DNA from 3 places in the Streptomyces chisholmiae genome. Region 3 is predicted to be linked to each of the others. Evidence: riboswitches for the same ligand, from Rfam matches in the RefSeq annotation. Region 3 holds a riboswitch; each other region holds the start of a gene.
What was found. A riboswitch is a leader RNA that binds a small molecule or an ion and turns the genes downstream of it on or off. The one in region 3 is predicted to bind cobalamin.
Positions count from the first base shown of each region.

Region 1: it holds a riboswitch for cobalamin, as region 3 does, so the genes downstream of both, RM844_RS10635 (prenyltransferase/squalene oxidase repeat-containing protein) here and RM844_RS04810 (ribonucleoside-diphosphate reductase subunit alpha) in region 3, are expected to answer to the same signal.
Region 2: it holds a riboswitch for cobalamin, as region 3 does, so the genes downstream of both, RM844_RS09215 (hypothetical protein) here and RM844_RS04810 (ribonucleoside-diphosphate reductase subunit alpha) in region 3, are expected to answer to the same signal.

Region 1 is NZ_JAVREO010000005.1:229,787-235,826, reverse strand. It holds gene RM844_RS10645 (energy-coupling factor transporter transmembrane component T) at 1-46, opposite strand, end outside; gene RM844_RS10640 (SCO2322 family protein) at 36-650, opposite strand; gene RM844_RS10635 (prenyltransferase/squalene oxidase repeat-containing protein) at 752-2,491, opposite strand; cobalamin riboswitch at 2,612-2,745, opposite strand; gene RM844_RS10630 (glycosyltransferase family 4 protein) at 3,069-4,376, shown strand; gene RM844_RS10625 (class I SAM-dependent methyltransferase) at 4,686-5,558, shown strand; gene RM844_RS10620 (prenyltransferase/squalene oxidase repeat-containing protein) at 5,545-6,040, shown strand, end outside.
Region 2 is NZ_JAVREO010000004.1:397,959-403,998, forward strand. It holds gene RM844_RS09205 (ABC transporter ATP-binding protein) at 1-1,357, opposite strand, end outside; gene RM844_RS09210 (CbiQ family ECF transporter T component) at 1,358-2,473, opposite strand; gene RM844_RS09215 (hypothetical protein) at 2,470-3,582, opposite strand; cobalamin riboswitch at 3,730-3,891, opposite strand; gene RM844_RS09220 (PQQ-dependent sugar dehydrogenase) at 4,012-5,262, opposite strand; gene RM844_RS09225 (GNAT family N-acetyltransferase) at 5,497-6,040, shown strand, end outside.
Region 3 is NZ_JAVREO010000002.1:429,496-435,535, reverse strand. It holds gene RM844_RS04815 (vWA domain-containing protein) at 1-640, shown strand, start outside; cobalamin riboswitch at 1,559-1,722, shown strand; gene RM844_RS04810 (ribonucleoside-diphosphate reductase subunit alpha) at 1,839-4,211, shown strand; gene RM844_RS04805 (ribonucleotide-diphosphate reductase subunit beta) at 4,202-5,263, shown strand; gene RM844_RS04800 (D-Ala-D-Ala carboxypeptidase family metallohydrolase) at 5,345-6,040, opposite strand, start outside.

The sequences.
Region 1 (6,040 bases), on a different contig from region 3:
GCAGCCGGCCGCGAGCCGGGCGGGCGCCGGCCGGTTCAGTCGGCACGGCGCCGGGCGCGGGCCCAGCCGGCCAGCCCGAGCAGCCCGATCCCGGCCGCCCCGACCAGCAGCGGCACCGTGGCCGAGCCGCCCCCGCCGGCCTCGTCACCCTCGGCGGCCTGGTCGGCGCCGTCGCCGACCTCGTCGCCGCAGCCCCGCTCCGGGTAGCCGGCGATGCCGCACAGCAGCCCCGCCTGGTCGTAGCGCAACGGGGGCGCCGCCTCGGCCAGCAGTTCGGCGACCGTCGCCCGGTCCGGCAGCGGCAGGCACTCCGCGCGCGGTTCGGGCGGCTCGGCGCCGGCCGGCGCGTCCGCGGCGGTGCCGAAGTCGAGCACCAGCGCCACGCTCGGCCCGTCCGGCGCCGCGCCACAGATGTCGGCGAACCCGGCGTCACCGCGCGGCTGTCGCCGGTCGTCGGCCTCCGCGCCCACGCCGAACCGGAAGCCGACGAGGGCCCCGTCGGCGGGCCGGGCGGTGCCGGGACCCTCCGCCGCGTAGACCCAGCCGGCCTCGGCCGCGTCCCAGGTCCAGAACGACCAGTAGCGGTAGGCCGTCGTGTCGGCGGCGACCGCCGCCGGGGCGGCCACCAGCAGCGCGGCCAGACCCGCCACCAGCAGGCGTGCGAGCCGGCGCGCGGGTGCGCCCGCGCGCCGGTGGGGCGGGTGGGGGCCGGCGGTCCTGCCCCCACCCGTCGAGGCTGCCCGACCGTCACTCACGGCTGGTCAGGCCGCCGCTCGCCGGCCTCCCGGCCGGCCGCGTCCGTGCCGCGCCCGTCCTCGGCGTCGGTCGTCTGATCGGCCGCGCCCTTGCCGCTGGTTGCCTCGCCGGCCGCCGTCCTAACGTCGGCGTCGGCGCCATCGCCTGCCCCGGCCCCGCCGCCGGCCCCGGCGTCACCGTCGGCGTCCGCCGCCTCGGCGGCCCCGCCGGCCGTCGCCGTGCCACCGGCGGCCCCGTTCCCGGCCGCTTCGCCGCCGGCCGCCGCCGCGCCGTCCGCCGGCCCGTCCGCCGGGCCCGCGTCGGTGTCGGTGTCCGCCTCCTGGCCCGTCTCCGCGTCCGTCTCCGGACGGCGGCGGAAGCTCAGCAGGGCGCCGATGCCGATGCCGATCACCAGACCGCCGCCGATGATCCACGGCACCGGGCTCGATCCGCCGTCGTCCGAGGCGTCCTCGCCCGCGCCGTTCTGGTCGGCCGCCGCCGGGCCCAACTGGCCGAGCTGGGCCACCAGGTCGGTGCCGCCGAAGTCCTCGGCCGAACCGCCGGTCGCGTGCGCCGCCAGCACCAGCAGGCCCAGCGCCGTCGGGTTCTGGGCGTAGTCGGCCCACTCGGTGTGGTGCGCGCGCAGCCACTCCAGCGGCGCCTCGGCCTCCTCCCGGTGACCGCCGGCCGCCAGCGCCAGCACCGACCGCGCCGTGCTGGCGAAGTCGGGCTGCGGCTCCCCGCCCGGGGGCGTGGAGACCAGGTGGTCGTCACCGTCCGCCAGCACCTCGACCAGCTGGGCGGCGCCGGCCGACCCGGCCCGGGCCTGCGGGCTCGGCTCCTCGTCGGGGGCGGCGGTGCCGTCGGCCGCGCCGTCCCGGCCCTCCTCACCCTCACCCTCGTCCGTGCTCTCGCCCTCGTCCGTCGAGCCGGCGCAGTCCAGCGGGGTCACCGGCGCCTGTGGCGTCTCCGGGTCCACCAGCAGCCCGCTGCCGTAGGCGGCGAGCACCGCGTCCACGGTGGCCATGTCGCTGGCGAACAGCTCGCCCGACTCCGGGTCCGGCTGCCAGGCGAAGGCGCCGCGCTCGTCCTCCGCCGCGTCGCAGCCGAGTTGCAGGGTGCCGAGCGCGCTGTACGGCGAGTTGCCGTCCCGCCGGGTCTCGGCCGGGTCGGCGCCGGTCGCCACGAGGGCGCCGACCACCACGGCGGTGGAGTTCGCGTCGCTGGCGGCGCCCGGGTTGAAGCCCCAGCCGCCGTCCTCGTTCTGCACCCCGGCCAGCCAGGACACCCCGGCGTCCACCGTGTCCTGGTGCCCGCCCACGGCGGCGAGCGCCTGGACGGCCAGCGCGGTGGCGTTGGAGTCGGCCGCGGTCACGTCGGCGCAGGGCTCGGCCGGGTCGGCCCGGAAGGGGAGGAACGAGCCGTCCGCGCACTGCTGCTGGACCAGCCAGTCGACGGCCTCCGGCGCCGTGTCGTGGCCCACGGCGTGCTGGGCCAGCAGCGCGTAGGACTGCCGCCACACGCCGTCGTACTGCGGGTCGGCGTCGCCGAAGAGGCCGTCGGGGGCCTCGGCCGGCACCGGTGCCGTCTCGTCGGCGACCGCGGCCGGCGCCGCCGCCACGCCGACGGCCAGCGCGCCGAGCGCGACGGCCGTCGGCAGCGCGAACGCCGGGCGCCGCGCCCGGGCGCGCGCGTCGGCGGCGTCGGGCGCCGCGCCGTGCGGCGCGCCCCTGACCGAGCTACGGGGGAAGAACACGCGGAAGCCTTTCGCTGTGCCGGCCGCCGGCGCGTTGACCGCCATGGCGCGCGCAGCGCCAAGCGGCACCGGGCGCGACGCCGTACTCCTCGACGGTGCCGGTCGCCGGGCGGCGACCGAAGCCAGTGCCTTTCACGGGCGGGCGTTCCGGCTCACGCGGGCGCCCACGGGCGTCGCGATCACGGCTGCGGGTCAGCGCCGGATTCGCACCGGCTTCCCCCGCTCGTGAGTGAACTGATGGGGGTCACTCTAACGGCCTGGATTCGGCCACCGTCGGCCGGCGCTGACCCCGCGGCCCAGGGCACCGGCGGGGCGCCGGCCGGGGAACGACCGGGCTTCCCCGGCCGCCGGCCCTGGCCGGTCCTCGCCCCCGCCGGCCGGGCCCCGCCCGCCGCGCCGCCCTGCGCCGCGGACCGGGGGGCAGCCTGGTGTCCGCCCCCGGCCAGGGTGATAATCGCCCCACCCGCCGCAATTCCCCCCGTCGACGGGCGAGTAGGGTGCGTACCCGCGAGTAGGTACGCACGCGCCGGCACGCGCCGGCGCGTGAGGACAGTGCGGAACGACCGAGGGAGCGGGTGTGGCGGCGGAGGCCGGGGCGGATCGCCCGATCAGGATCGCGCTGCTCAGCTACAAGGGGAACCCGTTCTGCGGCGGTCAGGGGGTCTATGTCCGCCACCTCTCCCGGGAGCTGGCCGCGCTGGGCCACCAGGTCGAGGTGATCGGCGCCCAGCCCTACCCCGAGCTGGACCCGGAGCCGGGGGTGACCCTGCGCCGGCTGCCCAGCCTGGACCTCTACCGGCAGCCCGACCCGTTCCGCACCCCGAGGCGCGGCGAGTACCGGGACTGGATCGACCTGCTGGAGGTCGGCACCATGTGGACCGGCGGCTTCCCGGAACCACTCACCTTCTCCCTCCGCGCCCGCCGCGAACTCGCCGCGCGCCGCCACGAGTTCGACGTGGTGCACGACAACCAGACACTGGGCTACGGCCTGTTGGGCAGCCGGCGGCTCGGCCTGCCGCTGGTCACCACCATCCACCACCCCATCACCGTGGACCGCCGGCTGGAGTTGGCCGCCGCCGAGGGCTGGCGCCGCCGGTACGCGGTGCGCCGCTGGTACGGCTTCACCCGGATGCAGGGCCGGGTGGCCCGCCGGCTGCCGCACGTGCTCACCGTCTCCAGCTCCTCACGACGGGAGATCGTCGAGGACTTCGGGGTGGCCGAGGCCCGCGTCGCGGTGGTGCCGATCGGCGCGGACACCCGGGTCTTCCACCCCGACCCGGCGGTGCCCAGGGTGCCGGGTCGGATCGTCACCACCTCAAGCGCCGACGCCCCGCTCAAGGGGCTGGTCCACCTCGTCGAGGCGCTCGCCAAGCTGCGCACCGAACGCCCCGACACCCACCTCGTGGTGGTCGGCAACCGGCCCACCACCGGGCCGGTGCACGAGGCCCTGGAACGCTTCGGGCTGGGCCGGGCGGTGGAGTTCGTCAAGGGCATCAGCGACGCCGAGCTGGCCGACCTGGTGCGCGGCGCCCAACTCGCCTGCGTGCCCTCCCTGTACGAGGGGTTCTGTCTGCCGGCCGCCGAGGCGATGGCCGCCGGCACCCCGCTGGTGGCCACCACCGGCGGCGCCATCCCCGAGGTCACCGGCCCCGACGGGGAGGCCTGCCTGGCGGTGCCGCCGGGCGACGCCGAGGCGCTGGCCGCCGCGCTCGGCCGGCTGCTGGACGACGCCCCGCTGCGCGAACGGCTGGCCGCCGCCGCGCTGGCGCGGGTGCTGGGCCGCTTCACCTGGCAGCACACGGCGCGGGCCACCGCGGACCACTACCGGGCGGCCATCGCCGCGCAGCGCCCCGGCCGCACCCGGGGCGCCCCCGCGCCCCGCTGACCCCCTCCGTCGCCCACCCGTCGCCGCCCCGTCCCGCACCACCCGCCGCCCGTCGAACCGACCCACGTCCGCGCCGTCCCGCAACTCAGCGCCACGCACCGTCCGTTGACCACCCGCGCCCGCCGCCCCGCCAGCCCGACGGGGCCAACCCCCGCCGCCGACCGCTGCGTTCCTCCCGCCCGACCACCCAGTTCCTCCCACCCGACCACCCAGTTCCTCCCGCCCGACCGCTCCCTCAACGCCCCCCAGCGACCGACCGCCCCGGGCCGCCCCGTGCCGTGCCGACCGACCACAGAAAGGGCTGACCACGTGCTGACCGTGGACTTCTCCCGCTTCCCGCTCGCCCCCGGCGACCGCGTCCTGGACCTGGGCTGCGGCGCCGGCCGGCACGCCTTCGAGTGCTACCGACGCGGCGCCCGGGTGGTGGCGTTGGACCGCGACGGCGCCGAAGTGCGCGAGGTCGCCGGCTGGTTGGCCGCGATGCGGGAGGCGGGCGAAGCCCCGGCCGGCGCCTCGGCCATCGCCGTCGAGGGCGACGCGCTGGCGCTGCCGTTCCCCGACGACAGCTTCGACGCGCTGATCGTCTCCGAGGTGATGGAGCACATCCCCGACGACAAGGGCCTGTTGGCCGAGGCGGTCCGGGTGCTGCGGCCGGGCGGCCGGATCGCCGTGACCGTGCCCAGGTACGGGCCCGAGCGGGTCTGCTGGGCGCTGAGCGACGCCTACCACGAGGTCGAGGGTGGGCACATCCGGATCTACCGCGCCGACCAACTCCTGGCCCGGCTCCGCGAGTCCGGCCTGCGGCCGTACGGCACCCACCACGCGCACGCGCTGCACGCGCCCTACTGGTGGCTCAAGTGCGCGGTGGGGGTGGACAAGGACCGCGCGTTGCCGGTGCGCGCCTACCACAGGCTGCTGGTCTGGGACCTGATGAAGAAGCCGCTGGCCACCCGGGTCGCCGAACGCGCCCTCAACCCGGTGCTCGGCAAGAGCTTCGTGGCCTACGCCACCAAGCCGCACGTCACCAAGCCGCACGTCACCAAAGCGCACGTTGCCAAGCCGCACGTCGCCAAGCCGCACGCCGCGCCATCGCCCGCGACCGAGCCGCCCGCCGCCAAGTCCCCCACCCACGGCACCGGTTCGCCGGTCGCCGGCGGCGAGGTGGACCGTGGCGGGCGCTGAGGAGACCGGCCGGCTGGTGCTGCCCGGGGTGCTCACCGCCGCCCAGGCCGAGGCGACCGCCGGCTGGATCGCCGGCCAACAGCGCGCCGACGGCGCCATACCCTGGTCCACCGGCCAGCACCTCGACCCCTGGGACCACGTCGAGGCGGCCATGGCGCTGGACACCGCGGGCGAACACCGGCGCGCCGCCGCCGCCTACGACTGGCTGGCCGAGCACCAGAACCCGGACGGCTCCTGGTACGCCGGCTATGCCGACGGCGACCCGACCCGACCCAGCGACCTCGGCCGGGAGAGCAACTTCTGCGCCTACCCGGCGGTCGGCGTGCTGCACCACTACCTCGCCACCGGCGACGACGCGTTCCGCCGCCGGCTGTGGCCCACGGTGCGGGCCGCCGTCGACTTCGTGCTCCGACTCCAGCGAGACGGCGGCCAGTTGGGCTGGCGGCAGGAGGCCGACGGGCGGGCCGTGCCGGACGCGCTGC
Region 2 (6,040 bases), on a different contig from region 3:
ACGCCCGCTTGGCGTCGTAGTCCAGGCCCCTGGTGGGCTCGTCCAGCAGCAACACCGCCGGCGCGGCGGTGAGTTGGATGGCCAGCACCAGGGCGAGCCGCTGCCCCTCGGAGAGGTCGCGCGGGTGCGCGGCGGCCGGCACCCCGGGCGCCAACCGGTCCAACAGGGCGCGGCAGTGCCCGGGTTCGGCCTCGGACTCGGCGTCCGCCTGCGCGCACTCGGCGGCCACCGTCTGGAGGTAGAGCAGGTCGGCCGCGGTCTGCGGCACCAGCCCGACCAGCGCCCTGGCCCGCCGCGGGTCCTGCTCGGCCGGGTCGTCGCCGGCCACCCGCACCCGGCCCGCGTGTCGGGGGCCCGAGCCCTGGAGCGCCCACAGCAGCGAGGACTTGCCGGACCCGTTCCGCCCCATCAGGGCGGTCACCTCGCCGGCCCGCAGCGTCAGGTCCACCTCCCGGACCGCGACCTTACGGCCGTAGGCGACGCTGACCCGCTCGGCGGTCAGCGCGGCCGGCGCGCCGGCCCGGTGGGCCGCCGCCGGTTGCCGGCCGGCCAGCCGGCGGCGCAGCGCCGGCGCGTGCCGGCGGGCGTCGCGCACCGAGAGCGGCAGCGGCCGCCAGCCGGCGACCCGCCCCAACTCCACGACGGGTGGCGCCACTTCCATCTCCGGCAGCAGCTCGCCCGGGGCGCCGTCCCGGACCGTGCCGTCGCCCGGCAGGTAGAGCAGCCGGTCGGCGTACTGGAGCACCCGCTCCATCCGGTGCTCGGCGATCACCACGGTGGTGCCCAGGTCGTGCACCAGCCGCAGCACGGCGGCCAGCACCTCCTCGGCGGCCGTCGGGTCGAGCGCCGAGGTCGGCTCGTCCAACACCAGCACCTGCGGGTGGGTGGTGAACACCGCGCCGATCGCGACCCGTTGCTGCTGTCCACCGGAGAGGGTGCGCAGCGCCCGGTGCCGCAGCTCGGCGATGCCCAGCAGGTCGAGGGTCTCCTCGACCCGCTTCCGCATCACCTCGGGAGCGATGGCCAACTGCTCCATCGCGTAGGCGAGTTCCTCCTCCACCGTGTCGGTGACGAAGCCGGCCAGCGGGTCCTGGCCGACCACTCCCACCAGGTGCGCGAACTCCTGCGGCGGGCGCTGGTCGGTGGCCTGCCCGGCCACCGTGACCCGGCCGGCCAGCCGGCCGCCGGTGAACCGGGGCACCAGCCCGTTGACCGCGCCGAGCAGCGTTGACTTGCCCACCCCGGTCCGGCCGGCCACCAGGCACAACTCGCCCTCGGCCAGGTGCAGTCCGACGTCCCGCAGGGTGGGCTCCGGCGCGTCCGGGTAGTGGACGGTCACCGCCTCGAAGTCGATCACTCAGCTCACCTCGGCGGGCGGTGGGGGCGGCGTGAGGTAGCCGGGCAGCAGCCCGAGCAGCACCGCCAGCAGGGGCAGCGGCGCCACCTCCGGCCAACTCAGCGGCGTCAGCGACGGGTAGATGTCGGTCGGATCGATCCTGGTGGCCAGGTGCATCACCGCGGCGGCGGCCAACCCGCTGCCCACGGTGAGTAGTTCGGCGCCGCGCCAGCGGTCGGGCCGGTACCCGGTGCGGCGCACCCGGCGCCCGCCGGCGGCCAGCCCGAGCACCGCGACGGCCAGCCCGGCCAGCAGCAGCGGCAGCCCGAGCGCCGGCGGCGCCGAGCCGTCCAACAGCCCGTACAGCCCGGCGCAGACCCCGAGCAGGCCGCCGATCACCAGCGTGCCGACCAGCGCCCGCCGGCCGCCGGCCAGCGCGCCGGTCCGGCCGTAGCCGCGCGAGGCCATCGCGGCGGCCAGCGCCAACGACCGGCTGAGCGCGTCCTCAAGGACCGGGATCAGGATGCCGCGCACCGCCTGCCGGCCCTTGCCGGCCGCGCCGCGCAGCCGCCGGGCCCGGCGCACCCGGCCGACGCTCTCCACCAGCTGCGGCGCCACGCTGAGCGCCACCACGACGGAGGTGCCGATCTCGTGCAGCGCGCCCGGCAGGGTCTTCAGCAGCCGCTTGGGGTTGGCCAGCGCGTTCGCCGCGCCCACGCAGATCACCATGGCCGCCAGGCGCAGCCCGTCATACGCCCCACCGAGCACCTCCTCGGCGGCCACCGGCCCCAACAGCCGGATGCCGGCCGCCGCTTCGGGCAGCGGGATCTCCGGCAGGGTGAGCAGCACCGTCTCGCCGCCCCCGCCGCCGAAGACGATCCGGAAGAGGACCCGCAGAGCGACGATCACCGCGCCGAAGACCAGGTACATCCGGAAGGACAGAGCCCAGGGCGCGTCCCCGCGGCGACGCGCCACCACCAGCCCGGCGACCGCGATCAGGCAGGCCAGCAGCAGCGGGTTGGTGGTGCGGCTGGCGACCACGGCCAGGCAGAGCGCCCACAGCCACCAGGCGCCCGGGTGCAGCGCCCGGGGCAGCGGCCGGGCGAGCCGCCCGGCCGCGAGCCCGACGCCCGTCACCGGTCATCGGTCGGTCGCTCGTCGGCGTCGGCCGTGCCGGCCGGGCCCGCCGCGGCGCGGCGCCGCCGCCAGGCGGTGAGGCCGCCGGCGCCGAGCAGCACGGCCAGCAGGCCGAACGTCGCCAGGGTGCCGGTGGACGGGCCGCCGGAGTCGTCCCTGGCGGCCTGCTCCCGGGCGAACTCCTCGTCGCTGCCCGACCACTCGGCCGCCTCGGTGGGCTGGGGCGCCGCCCCGACCTCGGTGCCGTCCTCGGCCGCCGGGTCCTCGTCGGCGTCCTCGGTGGGCTCGTCGGTCGGTTCGTCGCCCGGCTCGGCGTTCTCCTCGGCGCCGTCCGGCTCCGGCGCCTCCTGGTCCCGCTCCGGCGCCCGGCCCCCGTCGCCGTCCGCGCCGCCTGAGCCGTCCGCGCCGCCCGAGCCGGAGCCGCCGGTGGCCGCGCCGCCGGAGCCGCCGGCACTCCCGGCGCCGCCGCCGTCCGAGCCGCCGCCGGAGCCCCCCGCACCCCCCGAGCCGCCGGAGCCCGAGCCGCCGCTGGCCGAGCCGCCGCCCGAGCCACCGGAGTCGGCCCCGCCCGAGCCGCCGTCGGCCGGCCGCTGGGCGGCGACGCCGGGCGGCGGGGCCGAGCCCTCGTCCGCGTCCAGCGAGAACGACCAGCCCTCGAAGGTGCCCTCGGCCGGCGTGCGGTAGGTCGCGCCGCGCTGGCTGTAGGTCCAGTTCTCGCCGTTGTCCGCGTGCCAGTACGACCAGTAGGCGGTGGCCGGCGGGGTGTCCACGCAGGGCTCGGAGTCGGCGCCGGGGCGGCCGTTGATCCGGCAGACGAAGGAGTCGCCCCAGCGGTTGGTGCCGGTCACCTCGAAGCCGGCGTTGCGCAGCGCGGCCAGCCCGTCCGCCTGTGGCCCCGGGGCGCAGCGCACCACCCGGCCGCCGCCCAGCTCGCGGAAGTCCACCACCACGGTCACCCCGGACGCGTCCGGGCAGTGGCCGGGCGTCCCGGCGGCCGGCCTGGCCGGCGCGGGCGCCGCCGCCGAAGCGGCCCCGACGGGGCCCAACAGGGCGGCGAGCAGAGTCAGCAGCGCGCCGAGCGCGGCGGCGCCGGCGGAACGGCGTGCCATCGGGGACCTGACCTTTCCCAGGTCCGACGCGTGACCCCCGACGCGTCCGGCGCGGGCACGAAAAACCCCGGCGCACGCGTGACGCGAGCGGCGGGGGCCGGCCAGCCGGGGCTGTGGGCTCCACGCTGCGAACCATGACAGTGAGAAGCGAAACCACGCGAACGGCCGGGTGTTCCGACTCGCGGCGCCCCTGGGGGGAACGCCGCTCACGGTTGCAGGTCAGCGCCGGATTCGCACCGGACTTCCCCCGCACCAGACGCGCTGAGTTGTCCATCCGTCCTTGACGGAATCTTTTCAAGAGTAGAGAAAACCCGCCCATATGACCAGTCAGGGCGCACCTGTTCGACGGCCCAGGGTGACGGAAGCGGCCCGGCGCGCCTCCCCCGTGAGGGAGCGCACCGGGCCGAACGCGCCCCGCCGGCCCGCCGGTTACCCGGCGCCGGCCGCCGCGAACGTCACCCGGTGCAGCTGCCCGGGCAGGTCGTTGACCACGTACAGCTCGCCGTCCACGGTCTCCCCGAACGCGGTCACCTGGGTCGGGAACTCCCCGATCACCGCGGACTGGTAGTCGCCCGAACCGTCCGCGCGCAGCGCCCACGCGCTGCTGGAGCAGTAGTCGGTGGCCACATAGGTGCCCGCCGCCAGGTCGGCGAACTCGGCGCCCCGGTAGACGTGCCCGCCGATCACCGCGCAGCCCTCGGTCGAGGTGGCGTAGGTGAAGACCGGGTCGGTCAGCGTGGCGCCCTCCCGGCACTGGCCCGGGTCGAACTCGGCCAACCCCTCCCGGCAGGCCCAGCCGAGGTTGGCCCCGCCGCCGTCCGCCGCCAGGTGGTTGACCTCCTCCCAGGCGCCCTGGCCGACATCGCCGATCCACAGCGAGCCGTCGGCCTGGTCGAAGGAGAACCGCCACGGGTTGCGCAGCCCGTAGGCCCAGATCTCGCCGCGCGCCCCGGCCTCGTCGACGAACGGGTTGTCCGCCGGCACGCAGTAGGCGAGTTCACCGCAGGACTGGCTGACGTCCAGCCGCAGGACGCTGCCGGCCAGGGTGTCCAGGCGCTGCCCGTTGCCGTCCGGGTCGCCCGCGCCGCCGCCGTCGCCCAGGCCCCAGTAGAGGTACCCGTCGGGGCCGAACGCCAGCTGGCCGCCGTTGTGGTTGGTCTGCGGGTGCGGCTCGGACAGCAGCACCTCCAGGTCGCCGGCGGCCAGGTCGTAGCGGGCCAGCGTCACGTCGCCGTCCGGCAGGGCGGTGTAGGCGACGTACAGCAGCTGGCTGGTGGCGAAGTCCGGGGCGGCCTCGATGCCGAGCAGGCCACGCTCGTTGCCGGCGCCGGTCACCACGTCGGTGAGGTCGGCCAGCGGCTCGTCGGCCAGGCCGGTCGCCGGGTCGTGGACCCGGATCGTGCCGCGCTTCTCGGTGATGAACAGCCGGTCGCTGCCGTCGTCCGGCGCGGTGATCGCGGTGGGCCTGGCCAGGCCCGTCGCCACCTGCTCGGTGGCCAGCGTCAGCTGCTCCAGCGGCACCGCGGCCGGCCGGGCGGTCTCCTCCTCGGCGGCGCCGGCCGACCAGGCGAGCCCGCCCAGCGGGACGGCGGCGGCCAGCACGGCGGCGGCCAACAGCCGGCCGGTGCGGCGGCGGGTGGGGGGTGTCGGATCGGCTCCTCGGGGGTGACGGCGTGGCATGGCGACTCCAGGAGTGTGGGGGACATCCTCGGGGGTGGGGCCACGTGCTGCCGGCGCTACCGGCCGGGGACCCGGGGTGGGCACCCCGCCGCGGCCGGGGTGGACGCTACCCGTTCGCCACCCCGCGCACCAGAGCGTGAACGTCCCCCGGCCGCAGTCGAGTTGACGAGGCCGGGGCGGCCGGCGCGGGGAAAAGTGGTTGGCCGGGTGCCCGGCGTCGGCTGGGATGGCGGCATGGATGTGGACCGGGTACGCGCGCTCTTCGACCGCCGGCTGCGCCGCGAGGCCCCGCCGGACGAACCGGGAGCCGTGCGGGAACGCGTCGGCGACGTGGTGTGGCAGACCAGCCGGCACGGCGGCTGGAACGGGGTCGTCTGGTCGGGCTGTGCCAGCGGCGCGGCCGCCGACCTGGCCATCGCCGAGACGCTGCGCCACTTCGGCGCGCTGGGGCTGCCCTTCGAGTGGAAGCACTACGCCCACGACCAGCCGGCCGACCTGGCCGACCGGCTGCGCGCCGCCGGGTTCCGGGCCCAGGAGCCGGAGACGCTGATGGTGGCCGAGGTGGCGGCGCTGGACCGGGAGCCCGTCTGGCCGGCGGGCGTCTCGGTCCGCGAGATCACCGACCCGGCCGGCCTGGGGCCGGTCCTCGCACTGCACCACCGGGTCTTCGGCGGCGACCAGGAGTCGCTCGGCCGCCGGCTCGCCGCCCAGCTGCGCGAGGCCCCGGAGCTGACCCGGCTGCTGCTCGTCGAGGCCGGGGAACTCCCGGTCTGCGCCG
Region 3 (6,040 bases):
GACGAAGCTCGGCCTCGGCGGTCAACGAGCCGCCGTCTACCTGGTGTTGGACCGCTCGGGTTCGATGCGCCCCAGCTACCAGGACGGCACCGTCCAGCACCTCGCGGAGCAGGCCCTGGCCCTCTCGGCCAACCTGGACGACGACGGGGTGGTGCCGGTGGTCTTCTTCTCCACCGAGGTGGACGGCATAGCCGAGGTCTCGTTGGGCGCGCACCGCGGCCGGATCGCCGCGTTGAACGAGTCCTACGGGCACATGGGGCGGACCAACTACCACCTCGCGATGCGGGCCGTGATCGACCACTACACGGCCTCGGGCGCCAGCGAGCCGGCCTTCGTGATCTTCCAGACGGACGGCGGCCCCTCCTCCCGGTCGGCCGCCGAGAAGGCGCTCTGCGAGGCCGCGCGGCTGCCGATCTTCTGGCAGTTCGTCGGCTTCGGCGATCCGGCGGCCAAGCACTTCGCGTTCCTCCGCAAGCTGGACGAACTCCCGGTGCCGACCCGCCGCGTGGTGGACAACGCGGGCTTCTTCGCCGCCGGCACCAACCCGCGGGCCTTCTCCGACGAGGCGCTCTACGACCAGTTGATGGCCGAGTTCCCCGAGTGGCTCGTCGCCGCCCGCCGGGCCGGCATCCTCGGCTGACCACCGCCGCTGCCGCCGGCGTCGCCGTTACCGCGGCCGTTGCCCTCGTCCCTGCCCGCGGCGTCGGTTAGCCGGCCTCGGCGCGGGGCCGGGGCGGACGACGGGTCTCGGCCAGCGTGGCGGCGTGCCGCCCCGCGACCAACGCCGCCCGGCCCGGCCGGTGTCGCGGCCGGCGCCCCGGCCCCCGTGGCGAACTCCGGGCACCGCCCGGGCAGCTCGCGGCGGCCAGCGACCGCTTAGCCGAACCGCGGCCACCCGGCCGGCGTTTCCCGACGCCCACCGCCGTCGGCGACGGCCGCGCCGCCGTGCCACTCCCCCGGCCACCGCCTCGCCCGGTACACACCGCAGCGGCCCGTCGGGCAGTTGTTTGAGCCATTTCGGCGGCGCTCGGCACGGCCGGCCGGCCCGACCCCGCTCGCCGTTCCGACGCCGCCCCGCCTCGCACCCGGCCCATGGGGCGTCCGGGCGGGCCTCCCCGCCGCGCCCCGGCGCCCGGGCCCGTCCGGCCCGCGGGCCAACCCCGGTGCACGCCCCACGATCCCCCTCCCGCCAAGGCCGGCCCACCGCCCGGAGGCAGGTGTTCGCCGGGCTCGGGCCCGGGCCCGCGACCTCCGGCCGGGGAGGATCCTCTCATCGGCCGGAAGCGGTCCCGGCGGCGCCCCGAGTGTCAGTGCCGGAGCGCAGACTGGTACTCATGAAGGTGAGTGGGCGAGCGTCGAAGCCGGCGGAGTTGGCCGCCGTCGGCCCGTGCCGACGGGGGCGCGCCGCGCCGCGCGCGGCCGGTCCTGGGCGTGTCGCGGCTCGGCGTCGGTCGCGACTGCACACGCCCGTCCGGCCCGGCGGCCGGCCCGGCCGGGCCCCGGCGACGCCCCGGGTGTTCGCAGGTGAACTGCCGACGCAACGAGACAGAGAACACAACATATAGGGCTGCTCGTTGGCAGCGGCACAAGATGTATGCTCGTGCTCGCTGTCGCCGCAGGGGAATCCGGTGCGAGTCCGGAACTGTCCCGCAACGGTGTGTCATGGCCTGCTTGTCGCCTGCCATGACGAGTCCGAGTGCCTGCCAACAGCTGATCACGTCCAAGCCCCGAGGGCTGGGCCGAGGGACGCGGAGCGGTTTGCCATGCCTGGCACAGCCATGCCCGCTTCCGGTCTCGGCCCGTCCTCGGAGCGCATCGCACCCGAGGGAGAGCACCGAGTGACCATCGCGCCCGCCGCCCCCGCAGAGCCGGCCACAGCCGCGCTGACGCGCACCCTGGCCGACCTCACCGCCGACCTGCCGGCCGCCGATCCCGCGCGGGTCGCCGCCGCCGTCGAGCGGGGCCGGCATCCCGGTTCCGACGAGGCCGAGTTGCGGGAGTTGGCCATCGAGGCGGCGGCCGGTCTGATCGCCGAGGAGCCCGCCTACTCCCGGCTGGCGGCCCGGTTGCTCACCCTGGAGATCCGGGCGGAGGCCGCCGGGCAGGGCGCGGTGAGCTTCTCCGCCTCCATCGCCGTCGGCCACCGCGAGGGGCTGATCGGGGACAGCACGGCGGCGTTCGTCCGCGCGCACGCCACCGAGTTGGACGCGCTGCTGGACCGCACCGTGGCCGAGGGCGCGGACGACCGGTTCGAGTACTTCGGGCTGCGCACCGTCCAGTCGCGTTACCTGCTGCGCCACCCCATCGAGCGGCGGGTCATCGAGACGCCACAGCACTTCCTGCTGCGGGTGGCCTGCGGCCTGGCGCCGGACGACTCGGCGCGGGCGCTGGCCCAGGTCGCCGAGTTGTACCGGCTGACCAGCTCGCTGGCCTACCTGCCGTCCTCGCCCACCCTCTTCAACTCCGGCACCAAGCACCCCCAGATGTCCTCGTGCTACCTGCTGGACTCGCCGGCCGACGAGCTGGACTCGATCTACGAGCGTTACCACCAGATCGCCCGGCTCTCCAAGCACGCCGGCGGCATCGGCCTCTCCTACAGCCGGGTGCGCGCCCGTGGCTCGCTGATCCGGGGCACCAACGGCACCTCCAACGGCATCGTGCCGTTCCTGCGCACGCTGGACTCCTCGGTCGCGGCGGTCAACCAGGGCGGCCGGCGCAAGGGCGCGGCCTGTGTCTACCTGGAGACCTGGCACGCCGACATCGAGGAGTTCCTCGAACTCCGCGACAACACCGGCGAGGAGGCCAGGCGCACCCACAACCTGAACCTGGCGCACTGGATCCCGGACGAGTTCATGCGCCGGGTGGACGCCGACGGCGACTGGTCGCTCTTCTCACCGGCGGACGTGCCGGAGCTGACCGACCTGTGGGGCGAGGAGTTCGACGCCGCCTACCGGGCCGCCGAGGCCAAGGGCCTGGCGCAGCGCCAGGTGCCGGCGCGGCAGCTCTACGCCCGGATGATGCGCACCCTGGCGCAGACCGGCAACGGCTGGATGACCTTCAAGGACGCCGCCAACCGCACCGCCAACCAGACCGCCAGGCCCGGCAACGTGGTGCACTCGTCGAACCTCTGCACCGAGATCCTGGAGGTCACCGACGACGACCAGACGGCCGTCTGCAACCTGGGCTCGGTCAACCTCGCCGCGCACCTCGGCGAGGACGGCACGATGGACTGGGCGGCGCTGGACGCCACGGTCCGCACCGCCGTCCTCTTCCTGGACCGGGTGGTGGACATCAACTTCTACCCGACCGAGCAGGCGGAGACGTCCAACTCCCGCTGGCGCCCGGTGGGCCTGGGCGTGATGGGGCTCCAGGACGTCTTCTTCCGGCTGGGGCTGCCGTTCGACTCGCCGGCCGCCCGGGAGCTGTCCACCCGGATCGCCGAGCGGGTGATGCTGGCCGCCTACGAGACCTCCGCCGAGCTGGCCGAGCGGCACGGCCCGCACGCGGCGTGGGAGGACACCCGCACCGCGCGGGGCGTGCTGCACCCGGACCACTTCGCGGACGTGTCGCACACCTGGCCGGAGCGCTGGGAGGCGCTGCGGGCCCGGATCGCCCGCGGCGGCATGCGGAACTCGCTGCTGCTGGCGATCGCGCCGACGGCCACCATCGCGTCGATCGCCGGGGTGTACGAGTGCATCGAGCCGCAGGTCTCCAACCTCTTCAAGCGGGAGACGCTCAGCGGTGAGTTCCTCCAGGTGAACACCTACCTGGTCGCCGAGTTGAAGCGGCTGGGCCGCTGGGACGAGGAGACGCGGCAGGCGCTGCGGGCGGCCAACGGCTCGGTGCGGGAGCTGTCGGGGCTGCCCGCGGAGGTGCGGGAGCTCTACCGCACCGCCTGGGAGATCCCGCAGCGGGCGCTGATCGACATGGCCGCGGACCGCACCCCGTACCTGGACCAGAGCCAGTCCCTGAACCTCTTCATGGCGGCGCCGACCATCGGCAAGCTCAGCTCGATGTACGCGTACGCCTGGAAGCGCGGCCTGAAGACCACCTACTACCTCAGGTCCCGTCCGGCGACCCGGATCGCGCAGTCAGCCCGGTCGAGCACGGCAGCCGTGCTGCCCGACCCCGTCGCCACCACCGTCCCCGTCCCCGAGCAGGCCGTCGCCTGCTCCCTGGAGAACCCCGAGTCCTGCGAGGCATGCCAGTGACCGTCCCCACCCAGAGCCAGTCGGCCGACCAGCCCGCGACCCCGGCCCGCCAGAAGAACCTGCTGGACCCGGGCTTCGAACTGACGCTGCGCCCGATGCGCTATCCCGAGTTCTACGAGCGCTACCGGGACGCCATCAAGAACACCTGGACGGTGGAGGAGGTGGACCTGCACTCGGACGTGGCGGACCTGGCCAAGCTCTCTCCCGGCGAGCAGCACCTGATCGGGCGGCTGGTGGCGTTCTTCGCGACCGGCGACTCGATCGTCGCCAACAACCTGGTGCTGACCCTCTACAAGCACATCAACTCCCCGGAGGCGCGGCTGTACCTGTCGCGGCAGCTCTTCGAGGAGGCCGTGCACGTCCAGTTCTACCTGACCCTGCTGGACACCTACCTGCCCGATCCGGACGAGCGGGCCGCCGCGTTCGCCGCGGTGGAGAACATCCCGTCGATCCGGGAGAAGGCGGAGTTCTGCTTCCGCTGGATGGACTCGGTCGAGAACATCGCGCAGCTGGAGTCGAAGGCGGACCGGCGGCGTTTCCTGCTCAACCTGATCTGCTTCGCCGCCTGCATCGAGGGGCTGTTCTTCTACGGCGCCTTCGCCTACGTGTACTGGTTCCGCTCCCGCGGGCTGCTGCACGGCCTGGCCACCGGCACCAACTGGGTGTTCCGGGACGAGAGCATGCACATGGAGTTCGCCTTCTCGGTGGTGGACACCGTGCGCCGGGAGGAGCCCGAGCTCTTCGACGAGGAGCTGGGCGGGCAGGTCACCGAGATGCTGCGGGAGGCGGTCGAGGCCGAGCTGCAGTTCGCCCGGGACCTGTGCGGTGACGGCCTGCCGGGGATGAACACCGACTCGATGCGGGAATACCTTGAGTGCGTGGCCGACCAGCGGCTGGCCCGGCTGGGCTTCAAGCCGGTCTACGGCTCGCAGAACCCGTTCGGCTTCATGGAGTTGCAGGACGTCCAGGAGCTGACCAACTTCTTCGAGCGGCGCCCCTCGGCCTACCAGGTCGCGGTGGAGGGCAACGTCTCCTTCGACGACGAGTTCTAGGCCGGGCCTGAAACACCGGAGACCGCGGCCGGCGCTGAACAGCGCCGGCCGCGGCCGTGGGTTCGGGTACCGCGGCGCGGATCAGATGCCGCAGCTGGGGGCGGACCAGAAGCGTCCGCTCTGGGTGCCGAGGTGCGCGTGGTCGTTGTGACCGGGGTAGCCCGGGCCCAGGATCTCGTTGAAGCCGTGGTAACGGGCCTGCTGCACGATCTGGCAGAAGGTCGGCGAGCCGACCAGGTCGATGCCGCGGCCGTAGAGGTGGTTGCTGTTGGCCGCGCCACCGGCCGCGCTGTTGCAGGCGTAGGAGCGGAAGCCGCTGCTGGTGTTGAGCGGCCGGTCACCGAGCGCGTGCCGGAGGGCCTCCAGCTTCCACATGGCCTGGAGCGCGTTGGCCCGGGCCGTCGCGGCGTTGACCGCGCCACCGGACCAGTCACCGTTGCAGCGGTTCATCTCCGCCCAGGTGAAGTGGATCGGCGTGCAGTCGTTGTCCTGGAGGTCGTAGATCTTGCCGAAGGTCTGCTGGCCGGCGATGCCGTCCGCGGACAGACCGTACGCCTGCTGGAAGCGGGTGACCGCGGCGGCGGTGGCCGGGCCGTACTGGCCGTCGATGGCCAGCACGTTGCCGTAGCCGGGGTAGCCGGCGACCCGGATCTGGAGCTGGCGAACGTCTTCGCCGCTGGACCCCTGGCTGAGGGTGCGGTTCCAGGTGTAACAGCCGTCCGCCTGGGCGGTCCCGGCGGTCGCCACGGTGCCGACCACCGCAGCTGAGGCGATCAT